Regions from separate parts of the Terrabacter sp. P2_E3 genome, predicted to be linked through region 1. Evidence: riboswitches for the same ligand, from Rfam matches in the RefSeq annotation. Region 1 holds a riboswitch; the other holds the start of a gene.
The links. Region 1 has a riboswitch for S-adenosylmethionine ahead of metX (homoserine O-acetyltransferase MetX). Riboswitches for the same ligand answer to the same signal wherever they lie in the genome.
Positions count from the first base shown of each region.

Region 1 (4,077 bases):
CCGCGACCGACTACGTCCTCGAGTCGGTGCGCAAGCGCCTCGAGCGCTGAGCCCAGCGCACTCGGCGACACGGCGTACTGCTGCGCCGTGCTGCGTGCGGTGAACCCGGCCGCTGGGTCCGCGATCCACACCCCCTGACACGAAAGGCACTCGGTCCACAGGAGCCGATCGGGGTCTGCCGGTCCCCGGTGCGTGCCGCGAGGCTCGGGACATGCCGAAGATCTCACTGTCCGGGCCGGCCGAGCTGCTGACCATCATCCCCTTCCACCTGGGCTTCCAGCCGGAGCGCAGTGTCGTCGTGGTGTGCTTCCACGGCAAGCGGCTCGGGCTCGTCGCGCGGCTCGATCTCGTCGACGAGACCCTGGCCGCCGAGGCCGCCGCCCAGACGGTGCCGACCCTGCTCCAGGGTTCCCCGTCGTCGGTGGCCCTCGTGGGTTTCGAGCAGGTGCGCGACGAGTCGCTGGCCCTGCTCGAGGCGCTCGCCACGGGCGTCGAGGACCACCGGGTCGTCGTCCGGGAGCGACTCGCGGTCCTCGAGGGGCGCTGGCGCTCGGTCGGGTGCGACTGCTGCCCCTCGGAGGGCTGGCTCCTCCCGGAGCAGGCGGACGTGCCGGCCGTCGCGAGCTACGTGGCGCTCGGGCACTCCGTCCTGGCGGACCGAGAGGGGTTGGCGAGGCTCGTCGAGCCGCTCGCCCCCACGGAGCCCCGGCACGACCTCGCTGCCGCCGCGATCGACGACTGGCAGCGCCGCTATGTGGCAGCCGGTGGCTCCCTCAGCAGGACGCCGGCCCGGGCGAGCCGGACGGACCGGAAGCCCGCCCGGGGTCGGCGCCGTCGACCCACAGGACGGGGGCGCCGACCCGGCGCGGCGCTCGGGGTCCTCGACGGCGGCGACCCGACGGCTCGCCAGTTCCTCGTCCACGACTCCCTCGTGGCCTGGGGAGGGGTGCTGCACGGCGAGATCGAGGGGTACGGCGTCGAGCACTGGCTCCCGTCCCTCGTAGGTCCGCTCCGTGACCCGCGCTTCCATGACGCCCTGGTGGCGTGGCTCTGCCCCGGGATGGCCTCGGCCGACTTCCTGTCCGACGACCTCGCAGCCCTCCTCGGGGTGCTGCTCGGTCCAGACCTCCGGCTCGCCCCGGCTGCGGGCGATCACGAGACGGCCGGCGTCCGGACACCCGACGGCGCCGAGCCCGGTCGCTCCCCGGGATCGGGTGCGGACCCGGGCGACCCCGACACCGCGGCGGGGTCGGGGACGCCCGTGCAGGAACGCCTCGAGGAGGGCGACTCCGACGCGCTCCGAGCGCTGTTGCAGCTGCTGGCTGCGGGGCCGCCGTCGTCGGACCGGCACGACGACGACACCGACGACGAGGACCCCGGCGACGACAACAACGACAGCGACGAGGACGACCACGAGGACGACCACGAGGACGACTACGAGGACGATGGCGAGCCGCCGCGCGACGTCTTCGAGGCACGACGGGTGCTGGACGAGCTGGACGCCATGGGGACCGTCGCGGCGCTCGAAGCGTCGGTTGACCGGGACGGACCGCGCTCGCTCGACCTTCGGGCCGGCCTCGCCGCAGCGCCCGACGCGGCTCCCGAGTCGTGGCTCGGTGACGGCACCGACCCGAGCGGCTGGGAGGAGTGGGACGAGGCTGCGACGCCACGACTCGTCCTGTCCCGCCTCGAGCAGGTCTGCCGACTCACGCCGGCGGATCATGCGGTTCCCGTCCTGTCCCTCTTCGCCTCGATGGCGTGGTGGTGCGGCGACGGTGCGCGGGCCGGGGTCGCGGTCGACCGTGCGCTCGAGCTGGAGCCCGAGGACGGGCTGGGGCGGCTGCTGCGGCACGCCCTCGACGTCGGCCTCCGGCCACGGGAGTGCGCCTGAGCGTCTCCGGCGGCGGCGCCGTCCGTCCATGTCGTGGAACGGCGCGCGGCCTCTCCGCGAGGCCTCGCGTATGGTTGGAGCAGGTCATGAGTACCAGCGACAAGCCCCGGCTCGCTGGTCGGCAACCCTCCTTCGCGGTGGGGTGCCCCGGGTGAAGACCAGGCCGCCCCGTCCCCGGGTGCGTGCAAGCGCGAGGACCGAGGAGTACCCCGATGACCGTCACCCACCGGACGCAGAGCACCCGTCGCCGTGCGCGGCCCGGGACCGCTGGCACCGGCCAGACCGGCGACTCGGCGACGAGGGACCGTGCGGCGACGAGCCACGTCGACCCGACGGCACCGGAGCCCCGCCGGCCCGACGGCGCCTGGCGTGACGGCGACCCGGTCGGGCGGCGGCAGTTCGCCCACGTCGGTGACATCGAGCTCGAGCGCGGGGGAGTGCTGCCCGACGTCCGCATCGCCTACGAGACGTGGGGCCGGCTCAACGAGGCCGGCGACAACGTCATCCTCGTCGAGCACGCACTGACCGGCGACAGCCACGTCCTCGGTGAGGCCGGCGACGGACACGCCTCGCCCGGCTGGTGGAACGCCCTCATCGGGCCCGGTGGACCGGTCGACCCCAAGCGGTGGTTCGTCATCGCGTCCAACGTCCTCGGCGGGTGCCAGGGCAGCACCGGCCCCGCGAGCCCCGCGCCCGACGGTCGACCCTGGGGCAGCCGTTTCCCCTACGTCACGGTCCGCGACCAGGTCGCCGTCGAGCGACGCCTCCTCGACGGGCTCGGCATCCGCCGCCTCGCGGCCGTCGTCGGCGGCTCGATGGGTGGGATGCGTGCGGTGGAGTGGGCCGTGACGCACCCCGACGACGTCGACCGCTGCATCGTGCTCGCGTCGACGGCGTACGCGACCGCCGACCAGATCGCCTGGTGCCAGCCGCAGCTGCTGGCGATCCGCAACGACCCAGACTATGCGGGTGGCGACTACTACGAGGGCCACGCGCGACCCGACACCGGCCTGGGCCTGGCTCGCCGCATCGCCCACATCACGTACCGCACGGAGACCGAGCTCGGCACCCGCTTCGGACGCGAGGCCCAGCTCGGTGAGGACCCGCTGCGCGCCGGAGACCGCGGCCGGTTCGCCGTCGAGTCCTACCTCGACCACCACGCGGGCAAGCTGGCCAGGCGCTTCGACGCCAACTCCTACGTCGTGCTGACCGAGGCGATGAACTCGCACGACGTCGGGCGCGACCGCGGGGGGCTCGAGGCCGCCCTCGAGCGTGTCCGCGCCGAGTGCACCATCGTCTCGGTCGACACCGACCGCCTCTACCCGCCCCGGCTCTCCGACGAGCTGCACGCCGCCCTGCCGGGGTCCCGACGCGCACACATCACCTCGGAGTTCGGGCACGACGGCTTCCTCATCGAGGAGGACCAGGTGGGTCGCATCGTACGGGACGCGCTCGAACGACTCCGCGACTGAACCCATCTGCGCGCCGGGGCGGTTCGCCGACAGGCGGTGCTGTCGCACGCTCGTCGTCCGCGTCGCCGACGCCGCGGTGAGACTTCGCGCGGGACGCGCCGGACGCCTCGTAATCGGGTACGGTGCGAGCACTGGTTGTTTCCGTCCCAAGGAGGTCCGGGAAAGTGGCCATCGTCGTTGGTTATGTCGCCACCAAGGAAGGTCGCGCGGCGCTCAAGCGAGCCGCCGAGGAGTGCGTCCTGCGTGGAGCGAAGCTCGTCGTCATCAGCTCCCACCGGGGCGGCAAGGACTTCGACGCGAACGAGGCCAGCCAGTTCGAGAGCGAGCTCGCCCGGGTGCAGACGCTGCTCGAGGAGAAGGGCCTGGAGCACGAGGTGCGCCAGCTCGTCCGGGGCAACGACCCCGCCGAGGACCTCATCTCCGTCGCCGAGGAGGAGAAGGCCGACTTCATCGTCATCGGCCTGCGTCGCCGCAGCCCGGTCGGCAAGCTGATCCTCGGGTCCAACGCGCAGCGCATCCTGCTCGACGCGAGCTGCCCGGTGCTCGCGGTCAAGGGCGACTGAGCCCTCTCCGGCACGTCGTCCGGCCCGGTTCGTGCGGGCCGGACGCCCGTTCGCGGCACGCGGGTTGGACGCGCGTTCGCTCGGAGGGCGTACGCCGTTTTATAATGTCCGAGTACCGGATCGCACGAGGCGCACCGAGAGCTCGAAACAG
Region 1 covers NZ_JBFUEN010000013.1:78,093-82,169, reverse strand. Annotated here, with positions in the region: gene AC1DW8_RS17460 (YkvA family protein) at 1-50, shown strand, start outside; gene AC1DW8_RS17455 (DUF4192 family protein) at 212-1,891, shown strand; SAM riboswitch class IV at 1,974-2,088, shown strand; gene metX (homoserine O-acetyltransferase MetX) at 2,104-3,363, shown strand; gene AC1DW8_RS17445 (universal stress protein) at 3,528-3,926, shown strand.

Region 2 (4,077 bases), on a different contig from region 1:
GTTCCACTCGGCGATGTCGAGGAGCACGACGGTGCCGTCGGGCGCGTGGTCGCGCGCGAAGGCACCGATGTCCGCGAAGCGGCCGCCCGCGAGGAAGCTCACCGTCTCGACGCACCCCGCGACGAGCCTCCCGGAGAACGTGACGGGTGCGTCCTCGTGGCCCGGATCGATGCGGGTCCACGTCCCTCGGCCCTCGAGGGTCATCTCGGACACCGTCGGGTTGCCGGCGTAGTCGTCCCAGCCGCCGGCACGGTGCCGCCCGGGGGAGTGCTGCCGCAGCTCGTCCCCGGCCGCGGCGCCCGCCACGTCGACCCAGTGGAGTATGCCGTCCGGCACGGCATACGGGGTGTCCATGAGGTTCTGCCCGTGGATCGTCGCGATGCCGGTCGTGAGGGTGAGGGGGGTCAGCCACGTCGAGGTGTCGGAGAAGCCGACGCACCACGTCGGCTCGGCAGCGGCGACCGCATCGAGATCGAGCAGGTCGAGCAGGTCGATGCCCGTCTCGCCGCCCCACGGCGGGACGACCGCCCGGATGCTCGCGTCGAGGAGCATCTCCATGAGCTCGGCCGCGCGGGCCTCGCGAGGCCCGCTCACGTGGCTCGGCGCGTGGTTGAGCTCACCCACGACGACGTCGAAGCCACGGTCGCGGAGGCACTGGACGGCATACGCGAACCGTCGCCAGAGCTCGTCGGAGACGCCGGAGCTCGGCGAGGTCACGCCGATCCGGTCGCCGGGGCGCAGTGGGGCGGGGTAGCGGATCGGCATGGCTGCCATCGTGCCAGCCATGCCGATCCGCTTCAGCCCGGTTTCGGGCGGGTCGGTCGGTGGCGTCAGGCCTTGGCGGCCGTGAAGCCCTGCTCGAGGTCGGCGACGATGTCGTCGATGTGCTCGATGCCGACCGAGAGGCGCACGAGGCCCGGCGTCACGCCGGCAGCGAGGCGGTCCTCGTCGGGGCCCTGGGAGTGCGTCGTCGAGGCCGGGTGGATGACGAGCGAGCGGACGTCGCCGATGTTCGCGACGTGGCTGTGCAGGGTCAGCGCCTCGACGAACTTCTTGCCCGCCTCGAGGCCACCGGCGATCTCGAACGAGAGCACGGCGCCGGCGCCACGCGGCGTGTACTTCTCCGCGAGAGCGTGGAACGGGCTGTCCGGCAAGGACGCCCACACGACCTTCTCGACCTGGTCGTGACCCTGGAGAAAGGCAGCGACCTGGTGGGCGTTCTCGAGGTGGCGCTCGATGCGCAGCGACAGCGTCTCGATGCCCTGGGCGATGAGGAACGCGTTGAAGGGCGACGCGGCCGGGCCGAGGTCGCGCAGCAGCTGGACGCGGGCCTTGAGGATGAAGGCGAGGTTGGCGCCGAGCGGGCTGCCGACGCCGAGGTCGCGGGCGAAGACGAGCCCGTGGTAGCTCTCCTCGGGCGTGTTGTAGTTGGGGAACTTCTCCGGGTCGGCGCCGAAGTCGAAGTTGCCGGCGTCGACGATGACGCCGGCGATCGAGGTGCCGTGACCGCCGAGGTACTTCGTCGCCGAGTGAACGACGATGTCGGCGCCCCACTCGATCGGGCGGATGAGGTAGGGCGTCGCGAGGGTGTTGTCGACGACGAGCGGCACGCCGTGCTCGTGCGCGAGGGCCGCGACGGCCTCGATGTCGAGGATCTCGCTCTTGGGGTTGGCGATGGTCTCGCCGAAGAGGAGCTTGGTGTTGGGGCGGATCGCCGCGCGCCACGAGTCGATCGACGTCGGGTCCTCGACGAAGCCGACCTCGATGCCGAACTTCGGCAGCGTGTGCTTGAAGAGGTTGAACGTCCCGCCGTAGAGGCTGGGGGAGACGACGACGTGGTCGCCCGCCTCGGCGATGTTGAGCACGGCGAGCGTCTCGGCGGCCTGGCCCGAGGCCACGAGGAGGGCGCCGACGCCCCCCTCGAGTGCCGCGATCCGCTGCTCGACGACGTCGGTCGTCGGGTTCATCAGACGGGTGTAGATGTTGCCGAACTCCTTGAGCCCGAAGAGGTTCGCGGCGTGGTCGGTGTCGTTGAAGACGTAGCTCGTCGTCTGGTAGATCGGCAGCGCGCGGGCCCCCGTGGCACTGTCGGGGGCCTGGCCGGCGTGGATCTGCTTGGTCTCGAAGGACCAGTTGGGCTCGGTCATCGGTCGTCCTGCTCTTCCTGGGTCGTGTCGCTGACCGGGTCCCGTGTCACCGGGCCCCGTGCACCGACGGGTCGGTGCGGGAGAGAGGCTCTCCGCGCTTGCCCGAGCGCCGGGTGGCGTCGACGGGCCAGGTCTTCACCCGGGGCACCCCACCGCGGTTGGAGGGTTGCCGGCCAGCGAGCCGGGGCTTGTCGCTGGCGCTCATGACCTACCGGCGAGTGTACGTATGCGTGTCCGCCACGTGGGAGGGCGTGTCCTCATCGTGGACGGGCCCTTTCCGACGAGGGCCTCAGACCGGCGTAGGGCCGGGTCGAATCAGACGGGATGGCTTGCAGGGCAGAGCGGTTCGTTGTCCACAGGGGATCGTCCACCTCTTGAAAGTCGTTCGAACACCTGTTCTGCTTGATGCATCGAAGGATCACCGAGAGGAGGCTCACCGTGCCGTACACGCCGTCACCGGTGGAGTCCTCCGGTGTGCCGGGGGGTGGGTGCTGGACGACTCTGCGAGTGGCGTGGACGGGCGACCGTGGCCGGCTGTCCCGGTCGCTGGGACCGGTGCTGGAGCGCTGGCGCGCCGATGCCGCACTCGCCTCTGTTCCGGGTGCTGCGGTGGCCTGCGGAAAGGGGCGCACCGGTGATGCTGCCCGGGTGACGGCCGGTGAGCGCGCGGCTGCAGCGGTGGCGTTGGAGGGGTTGGCGCGGGCCGGGGAGCGGGTGCTGGCCGAGATCGAGGCGCTCGAGGTCGCCAAGGCGCGCCTCGAGGCCGACCTGCTCGCCGCGTACGGCGCGCTGGCCGGCATCGAGGCCCAACAGGTCGACGCCCTCCCGGRCGGGGCCGTCGCCCGGGTGTCCGCGCGGGTCTCGCCCGAGCGGGTCGTCACCGAGGAGATCGCCCTCGCGACCGGGGTCGGCGCCGGGGAGGTCGCCCGCCGGCTGGCGCTGGCCACCGAACCCCGCCGGCACCGGGTCGTCCTCGGTGCGCTGCGCGCCGGTCGGCTGTCGCTGCACCGGGCGCTGCAGGTCGTCTCCGACACCGCCCAGCTCCCGGACGCGGACGTCACGTCGGTCGCGCAGGCGGTGCTCGCCCCGTCCCGGGACGGGCAGCCAGTCCCGCAACGCACCTTCACCGCCCGCCTGCGACGGGCGGTCGCGTCGGTCGATGCCCGCGGCGCCCAGGAACGGCACGCGCACGCCAGGGCCCGGCGCGGGGTGTTCGGCCGGCTCACCGACGACGGGATGGGCTGGCTGACCGTGACCACCGACGCCGCGAGCGTCGCTGCCGTCATGGACCGCCTCGACACCACCGCCCGGGGGCTGCGCGGCGCGGGCGATGCCCGCAGCCTCGACCAGCTCCGCGCCGACCTCGCCACCGACGCCCTGCTGCACCGACCGGGCCACCCCGGGGCAGCACTCCCTGCCGCGCCCGGACCCGCCGTCGATGCGGCACTGGGCGCAGCATCCGGGAACGCCGTCGACCCGGCGCCCCGGGAGGCGTCCCGAACCGCGTCCGGAACCGCGTCCAGCACGGCATCCGGAGCCATGCCCGGGACCATCCCGGGTGAGGCGGCGGCGCTGGCGTGGATCGTCGTGCCGTTCGAGGTCGCCACCGGCGAGGCCGACACCGCCTGCGAGGTCCCCGGCCACGGCTGGGTCACCGCCACCCACGCCCGCGAGATCATCACCCGCCCCGGATCCGTCTGGGCCACCCTGCCCGTCGACCTGCCCACCGGCCGCGCCCTGTCCCGCCCGACCCGCAGCTACCGCCCGACGCGCGCCATGGTCGAGCACGTCCAGGCTGTCGACGGGGTCTGCCGCGGACCCGACTGCCACGTCCCGGCCACCCGCTGCGACCTCGACCACGAGACCCCCTGGCCCACCGGACCCACCCGCGTCGGCAACCTCCACGCCAAACACCGCCTCCACCACAACC
Region 2 covers NZ_JBFUEN010000019.1:24,632-28,708, reverse strand. Annotated here, with positions in the region: gene AC1DW8_RS20100 (LD-carboxypeptidase) at 1-786, opposite strand, end outside; gene AC1DW8_RS20095 (bifunctional o-acetylhomoserine/o-acetylserine sulfhydrylase) at 831-2,147, opposite strand; SAM riboswitch class IV at 2,237-2,356, opposite strand; gene AC1DW8_RS20090 (HNH endonuclease signature motif containing protein) at 2,796-4,077, shown strand, end outside.
Region 2: another riboswitch for S-adenosylmethionine. It lies ahead of AC1DW8_RS20095 (bifunctional o-acetylhomoserine/o-acetylserine sulfhydrylase); the one in region 1 lies ahead of metX (homoserine O-acetyltransferase MetX).